DNA from 2 places in the Eubacterium sp. 1001713B170207_170306_E7 genome. Region 2 is predicted to be linked to the other one. Evidence: riboswitches for the same ligand, from Rfam matches in the RefSeq annotation. Region 2 holds a riboswitch; the other holds the start of a gene.
The links. A riboswitch is a leader RNA that binds a small molecule or an ion and turns the genes downstream of it on or off. The one in region 2 is predicted to bind cobalamin.

Region 1 (4,297 bases), 430 kb from region 2:
CCGGAAAAGTCCAGATGAATATCGTGAAGAATTTGGCGCTGTCCGATGCTGAAACAGAGATTTTGAGCAGATAATGACAGATTCACAGTGCAATCCCGTCCTTTCGGCTTTTATTAAGCAAATACAGAAAATACGGAGCGCCCAGTATGGACGTAACAACGCCGACGCTGATCTCAGAGGGCGCGAAGATGAGCCGGGCCACCAAATCACTGAGCAACAGGAAGATGGCGCCGGCAAAGGCGCTGACCGGCAGCAGCAGCCGGTTGTCCGCCCCCACCAGCAGACGCATCATGTGGGGAACAATAAGCCCCACAAAGCTGATGCTTCCGCTGACAGAAACAGCCATGGCGGTGGTGAGAGCGGATAAAAACAGGATAACCTTCCGGCTTTTTCCCGGGTTCAGCCCCACAGAATGGGCTTCTTCATCGCCGAGCAGCAGGATGTTCAGATCCGAAGCCCTCAGGCATAAAAGAAGCATGCCGAGAAGAATGGGAACAACAATTAAAAAGACATGCTCCCAGCGCCTGTCCGCCAGGCTGCCCACCGACCAGAACATATAATCCTTCATCTGATCATCGTTCAGCCCTGTCAGAATAAAGGCGATCATTCCACGGATAAAGGTGCTGACCGCCATCCCCGATAAAATCATGGTCAGCATGGACACGCTGCGCTCCCGGCAGGAGAGCCGATAGATTACATAAGCGATTAAAAGGGCCCCGATGGATGCGAAAACGGGTGTAAAGTAAAGGCTGACAGAGCTGAGTCCCAAAGCGATGACAACAATGGCTCCAAAGCTCGCGCCGCTGGAGATTCCGATAACGCCGGGATCGGCCATGGGATTGCGAAACAGGCTCTGAATGGCGGTTCCAGAGATGGCCAGCGCCGCCCCCACAAGGATTGCGGTGATAACCCGGGGCAGGCGGACGCTGAAAATAATGCTTTCGTAGCTTTTATCCACTTCAAAAAAGGTATGATGCGTAATGCCGTTGATCAGGATTCGGACGGATTCTCCGATGGGAACCCGGACAGCGCCCAGGGCGACAGAGAGGATAAAAGCAGCGGCAAGGGCGAGGGTGAGAAGTGCGTAAAGGGCCTTTTTGTTTTTAGAAAACATCAGGATATACAGAGGCTCCCATGAACTCAATACCCTCGATGATATGGTGTGAGACAGAGGTCATATAGCGGTTGGAAGCCGTGTACACCCGGTCGTTCTTAATGGCATCCACATTTTTCAGGCTTTCATCGGTTTTCAGGGAATCGGCAAAGGCCTGGAACTCCTGAAGGTCATCCTGTTCCCAGGCCATAAGGATCAGCACCTGCGGGTTCATTTCAATGATTTTTTCCTTTGAAATCTTGGCGACGCCGTCCAGTCCAGCCTCAGCCGAGACATTGACAGCACCGATTTTCTGGACAATGTCATTGAAAATGGTGTTGTTGGCGTTGGTGCTGCCGTGCATATTGTAGGCCATGACCTTTACATCCTTATCCTTTGAGGTCTCAGTCTTGCGGATAACGGCTTCCATGCGTTTGTTCATGTCATCCACAATGGCCTGTCCCTTATCGCTTTCGCCAAGAACCTTGGAGAGATCCAGGATGATCTGTTCCTGTTCTTCGACAGTAACAGGTGTTTTGTAGCCATAATAAGGAATGTTATTATCGGTGAGCTGCTGTAAAAATTCATCCTTAATCCAGCTTGAGCCGATGACCAAATCGGGCTTTGCGGCCAAGAGCGTTTCGATATTGTTTTCGATCTTTGGGAATTTAGAGGCCTTATCAGCAACGTTGGAGACGGCTTCATTGTCCGCGTTCTTGCCGGAAAGTCCGACAACCCGGTTTTCATCGGCCATTTCCAGGAGCATTTCGTCCATGCCCAGAGTCAGGGAAGCGATGCGCTCAGGCTTTTGGCTGACTGTCAGCTCAGTGCCGTCATAATTTGTTACGGTTACCGGGAAACCGGCACTGCTGCCGATGTCTGTCCCTGTGGCGCTGTCCGTGTTGTTCTGGGCACAGCCGCCAAGCAGGGAGGCTGTTACGACCAGGGAAAGCGCTACGCCAAGAATGCTGTTTTTTAGTGTTTTTTTCATCTTTCTTTCTCCTTTATAAAATGATGGAATAGTATTAAAAAAGAACCGGTCAGCATTTGCTGACCGGTTCCCATTTAACCAGTGATCAACGGTACTGTTTTTACGCGATACCCCAGGCAAAACAGTTTTCAAGGCAGGTCTCCTGACTTACAGATCCTCCGCGGCCCGCCTTCCCGAATATTTTCAGTGGCCTGATGGGCGTTGTCTCTGATTACAGTGATGGGTTCGTACCGGAATTTCACCGGTTTCCCTATTCTCTTATGTGCATAAGCACCTTGAAATTGAATATTTAATTAATTATTTTGATTTTAGCACGTTTTAACAGGTGTGTCAACGCAGTAAGCCTTCTTGTCTCTACAGCCCGATGCCAAATTTATTTAAGTAACCCATAATAAAAATAAACAGGATTACAAAGGGAAGTATCCATGTGACGTAAAAACGGATACTCTTTGGAAATTTCAGGCCGTTGCCGGTATTGGCTTCAGTGATAAAGGCGTCCCAGCCCCAGCCTTTTTTGGATACACAGAACAGCAGGTAAATCAGAGACCCGAGCGGCAGCAGATTATTGCTGACGATAAAGTCCTCAAGGTCTAAAATGCCAGTGCCCGGACCCAGCGGCTCGAAACCTGAAAGCACGTTAAAGCCCAGGATACAGGGCATGGATAACAGGATAATGGCCGCCAGATTGACCAAAACGGATTTTTTGCGGCTGAAGCCCCAGCGGTCAATGGCGAAAGAAATAATGTTTTCAAACACAGCGATGACCGTTGACAGCGCGGCAAAACTCATAAAGACAAAGAACAGCGCCCCCCAGACCTGACCCATGGGCATTTCATTAAAAATGTTGGGAAGTGTCACAAAAATAAGGGCAGGGCCTTCATTGGGCGCCACATTAAAAGCAAAACAGGCCGGGAAAATAATCAGCCCAGACATAATGGCTACCGCGGTATCAAGAAGTGTCACACGAAGGGCTTCGCCGCCCAGCGTATGGTCCTTTCCGATATAACTCCCAAATATTGCCAGCGCGCCGATTCCCAGCGACAGGGTAAAGAACGCCTGTCCCATGGCGGCAAAGATGGCTTCACCCAAAATCATATTGCCCTGGGCGTCATACATCAGGTTGTTAAAATCCGGCATCAGATAGAATTTCAGGCCCTCGGCCGCACCGTCCAGCGTCACCGCGCGTCCGACCAGAATGACCATGACCGCCAACAGGCAGATCATCATCACCTTTGTGATTTTTTCAACCCCGTTTTGCAGTCCGCGGGAGCACACCCCCATACAGATCAGCACCACGATTACCATAAAAACCGTCATCAGGACAGGCTGTCCCATCAGGTTTCCAAACTCGGCGGAAACCCCTTCGGCATTTAATCCGACAAAATCCCCCTTAGCCATTTTGAAGAAGTAAAGCAGCAGCCAGCCGGCAATGGTGGTGTAAAACATCATCAGCAGATAGTTCCCCGCGATGCCGAAAAAGCTGTAAAGATGCCATTTAGTCCCCTTAGGCTCTAACTCATCAAAGGAACGGGCAATACTTTTCTGGCTTGCACGGCCAACGGAAAATTCCATGACCATAATCGGCAGGCCCATGATGAATAAAAACAATAAATACAGTAAAACAAAAGCAGCGCCGCCGTATTTTCCCACAATATATGGAAAACGCCAGACATTTCCCAAACCGATGGCACAGCCTGCTGAAATCAGCAGAAATCCCAAACGGGATGAGAAGGTTTCTCTTTTTTGCACAATACAGTCCTCCTTTGCAAAAATTTCTTTTAAATAAGACCAACCTGCAGATTATATCAGAAAACGGCAGGAGGGTCAACGTATTGCACAGCAGCACGAGCGGCAGCCCTGAACATCAGCCAGATCATTTTACGCGGTGTGCTTCACGCGGTGTCCATGAAGGCGATGAATAAAAAAACCCCTTCGGACAGACCGAAGGGGAAATATATTAACTCAGTATTCATTAAAATCTGCTCAGGCAATGAGTGGAATTCCGGAAGCAACAGCTTTAGCCAGGTAAGCGTGTTTATTGAGACGGCGCCAGGTGATGCCGTTAAAGCCAGCTCCGCCAAGCATTTGCCAGATTTCTTTTTCAGAGTACATACGGATTTCCGTAACCTCGTTAATGGGTTTACAGAAGTTATTGAGGTAGCGCAGTGTGGCGCCGAGGTAGGTGTCGCAGATGACCAGGATGCCCTTTGGCT
Region 2 (4,297 bases):
TTGCCTTGACCACGTCCACGCTGCAGTCCACATCCACACCCAGGGCTTCCACGGCGTCGATGGTGCCGCAGACAGAGGTCAGGGCCCGGGAGCCGTGCTTGGCCATGGGCACGCCGTCCGCGGCGGCGATGATCCCGGCCACGGTGCTGATGTTAAAGGTCTTAAAGGTGTCCATGCCTGTGCCGCAGTTTTCCACCACGGGCACTGCGGTTTCGGGCGTGACCTTGCAGGTGTCGATCTCGTAGATGGCCTCAAAGCTGCCGGCCACCTCGGCGGCGGTTGGGCCCTTGGCGCTGAGGGCGGCCAGGAACGCGCCCTGCTGCATGGGCGTCTGGCGGTCGCCCAGAATTTCCATAAACATTTCCTTGGATTCTTCTTTGGTCAGATTTTCACGGTTGATGAGGCCGGTGATTACCTGGCCGTATTCTTTCATCGTTACTGCTTCCATTCTTTTATTCCTCCATATGATGTATTAATCAAAAACAACGATGGTCGACAGGGTTTCGAGCTGCCGCACATGCTCAAGGCCCTGCTCCAGCGCCTCAAGCGGGATGCGCTCGGTAATCAGGTCCTTTACGACCAGGCTGCCGTCCTCCAGCAGCTCCTTGGCCCGGCGGCTGTGCGCGATGCCGCAGCCGTAGGCGCCTACCATGGTCTGTTCCTTGTAGTGGATATGGTTGATCTCGGGCGGTGCGCTGCCGTCTGTGATCATGCCGCTGAAATGGCCGAGGCGTCCCCGCTTCCGGAGCACCGACAAGGCCAGATTCATGGCCTCCGGCGCCGCGCAGCAGGGGATGGCCGCGTCCACACCCTGGCCCTCTGTCAGGGCCGGCAGGGCCTTTTCGGCGGCCTCGTAGCCTTCAAAGACGGCGTCAAAGCCGAGCTTTTCGGCGCGCTCTGCCCGCCTGGGGTCGGTCTCGACCAGAAAGACCTTCTGCACGCCCAGGGCTCTTGCCACCCGCAGGTTGAGGATGCCCATCCGGCCCGCACCGATGATCAGCAGGGTGTCCTGGGGCTTTAGGTCCAGATTTTCCTGAACGTTGACGCAGCAGGAGAGGGGCTCGATAAAGGAGATTTCCTCAAAGCTCAGGGCGTCGTTTTCGATGACGTTGATGATCTGGCCGCGGACGCCCTCCTCGGGCACCACCAGGTACTCCTGGAAGCCGCCGTCGTAATTGAAGCCCATGATCCGCACATGGTCGCAGAGGTTGTCATAGCCCTCCTGGCAATAGGCGCACGCCCCGCAGGCGATGCCCGGATGCACCTGGACCCGCTGTCCCTTCTGGTAGCCTGTGACCGCGGCGCCCACCTCGGCGATGACGCCGGAGATTTCGTGGCCCAGCACCCGCGGGTACACCAGGTCGCGCTGGCCCATGGTCAGGCATTTGAGATCGGTTTTACATAAATTGCAGGCCCTGACCCGGACGAGGACTTCGTGGCGGCCGCAGGCCGGAACAGCCCGTTCGGTCATTTTTAGCTCGCCGGGGCCTGTTAATACAACTGCTTTCATTGGTAGTCTCCTTATTTTTTCAAACAAAAAAAGCCCGACCTTAATCTAAGGTGCGAACTTTCCATCATTCCCACAGGCCTCCACCGCTCAGATAAAGACCGTCAACACACTTCAGGCAGGTTTTCTGACTGAGGATTAACGCCGGGCTCCCTTCCCATCCTTTCAGACAGTGGTGATGAGCCGGGCAATCCACTTACAGCGGCGGGCCCGTCTAAGAATCTCACTTAGTTCCCTATTATCTGCCATGCAGCACCTGAAATGTTTTATGCTTTTTTATTATCATATCACATTTGTCCGGGGTGTCAAGAAAAAATGTAAAAGATTTAATCGAAAAATCGGGCGGGCCGGTGCGCCCAACGGCTTCTTTTATGGGCTAAAGCGTGCTATAATAGCCTTATTGGCAGCCCGGTAAATAAAAAGCCTGAGTTGAAGGCGGCTGCGGTGGGAGAAAGAGAGGAAGAAATGGGACATTTTGGTTTTTCATACGTCGGCATGCTGTATCTGCTGATGCTGTTTATCCCCAACCTGATCTGGACAAAACATCAGCCTGAGGGCTATGATTTCGGAAATGAGAATAAGGGGCTGCTGTGGTGCGAGCGCATCGGGCAGGTGGGGGTGAGTGGCTGCGCCCTGATCTTCACGGATTTTAACCTGAGGCCCCTGACGCCCTGGAGCCTGTGGCTGGTGCTGTCCTTTGGGCTGATGCTGCTGTATGAGGGCTACTGGGTCCGGTATTTCAGGAGCGGTCGGAAGCTGGAGGATTTTTACACGGGCTTCTGCGGGGTGCCCCTGGCCGGCGCGACCCTGCCGGTGGCCGCGTTCCTGTTTCTGGGGATCTACGGGAGGGTCTTTCTGATGGTGGCGTTCGCGGTGCTTTTGGGCGTCGGGCATATCGGGATTCACGGACAGCATTTCCGGGAGCTAGGGCAGTGACGGGTATGCTGGGAGATGTCAAAGGATTGCGGCAGCTGGATGCAGATTGGCGCTGTCCGGCTGTTCTGATAAGGTGGCACGAAACCTGGCCGCTTGCCGCAGCGTCTGGGCCTTTTTTCTTATCTGGATAAAATGCGCAGTCTCGGTCTGCGCCGCTTTTTTAACAGATATAGGTTGCCTTCCCGGCTCTTGCAGCTAAATTTAATCCAGATTTTACATGCTCTTAACACAACATATGCTATAATCATATTATGTTAATGATGTTAAAAGTTAGCGAAGATTGGAGCGAAAATGAAGAAAATTCTGATTATAGAAGATGAACTTAATATATTTGAGCTGATTAAATTCAATCTGGAAGCCCAGGGCTTTGAGGTTGCGGGCTTTCATGAGGGCACCGGCGCGGTCGAGAAGATTGTGGAGCAACGGCCGGATCTGATCATCCTGGACCTGATGCTGCCGGGCAAGGACGGGCTCACCATCTGCCGCGAGGTGCGGGCCGATAAGAACCTGTCCTACATCCCGGTCATCATGCTCACTGCCAAGAGCGAGGAGTTCGACAAGGTCCTGGGTCTTGAGATGGGTGCGGACGACTATATGACCAAGCCCTTCAGCGTCAAGGAGCTTTACGCCCGCGTCAAGGCCGTTCTGCGGCGGACAGAGATGATCAGAAGCTCCGACACAGAGGAGCTGGTGGTGGGCAGCCTGCGCATCCTGCCCGGCGCCTTCGAGGTATACAAAAACAACAAGAAGCTGTCGCTGACCCTGAAGGAGTACGAGCTGCTGCTGTACCTGGCCAACAACAAAAACAAGGTCCTGACCCGGGACCAGCTGCTGGACGAAATCTGGGGCTACGAGTACTATGGCGAAACCCGGACCGTGGATGTGCATATCCGCTACCTGCGTAAAAAAATCGAGGACGAGCGTGAAAAATACATCGAGACCGTGCGCGGCGTGGGCTACCGCCTGGTGGAAAATCTGGGAAGCGATCAATGAAAAAGCGCATCACCATTGTCTTTTCTGTACTCATCGTGCTGGTCACAGCCTTCTCCGGGGTATTCTCCTATGTGATCTTCAAAAACGCCTACTATGAATCCACCGAGGGCAACCTGAAAAGCAACAGCGAGTATATTGTCGAGGACCTGATGCCCGCCTACATTCAGACCGGGGACGTCTCCGGGCTGGAGCATTATGCCAACAGCACCAACCAGCGCATCAACATCATCGACGTGGCGGGAAACGTGCTGTTCGAGTCCCTGAGCGGTATCGGCTCTCTGGACAACCACCTGAGCCGGCCCGAGGTTCAGGGCGCGATGGAGGGGCAGGCCGCCACCTCGGTGCGCTACTCCGACACCATTATGAAGAACATGCTCTACCTGGCCGCCCCCTATTATCAGGATGGGCAGATAACGCACATTGTCAGAATCGCCGTGCCCCTGGACGTCATGGAGGACGTGAGCTACAGCATTATCAACAACCTGATCTTCGTGGCCCTGGCCAGTATTCTGATCGCCATTGTGATCTTTGCCCTGCTGCTGAACAACGAGACCCGGCCCCTGGATGAGGTCACCATCTTCGCCAGAAGGATCGCCCGGGGCGACTATAAGACCAAGCTCACCATGATCCGGGACGATAAGATCGGCGATCTGGTCGACTCTCTCAACACCATGGCCGAGCAGCTGGACGCGTCCTTTACCAAGATCAACCGCAAGAATGTTGAGCTGTCCTCCGTGCTGTCCAGCATGAACCAGGGCATCATCGCCGTGGACCGGGACAACAAGATCATTCTCATCAATGATACGGCCCGCAGAATCTTCAAAATCGACCTGAAAAAGGAGATCAAGGGCAAGAACATTC

Region 1: linked by a shared signal. The riboswitch ahead of I2B62_RS00080 (ABC transporter substrate-binding protein) and the one ahead of I2B62_RS02240 (alcohol dehydrogenase catalytic domain-containing protein) in region 2 are both predicted to bind cobalamin.

What each region holds. Positions count from the first base shown of each region.
Region 1 is NZ_JADMVE010000001.1:14,914-19,210, forward strand. Features, by position in the region: gene I2B62_RS00070 (ABC transporter ATP-binding protein) at 1-86, opposite strand, end outside; gene I2B62_RS00075 (iron ABC transporter permease) at 83-1,114, opposite strand; gene I2B62_RS00080 (ABC transporter substrate-binding protein) at 1,104-2,084, opposite strand; cobalamin riboswitch at 2,199-2,377, opposite strand; gene I2B62_RS00085 (sodium-dependent transporter) at 2,439-3,833, opposite strand; gene I2B62_RS00090 (methyltransferase domain-containing protein) at 4,068-4,297, opposite strand, start outside.
Region 2 is NZ_JADMVE010000001.1:442,480-446,776, forward strand. Features, by position in the region: gene trpD (anthranilate phosphoribosyltransferase) at 1-448, opposite strand, end outside; gene I2B62_RS02240 (alcohol dehydrogenase catalytic domain-containing protein) at 473-1,510, opposite strand; cobalamin riboswitch at 1,607-1,782, opposite strand; gene I2B62_RS02245 (hypothetical protein) at 1,973-2,443, shown strand; gene I2B62_RS02250 (response regulator transcription factor) at 2,735-3,436, shown strand; gene I2B62_RS02255 (ATP-binding protein) at 3,433-4,297, shown strand, end outside.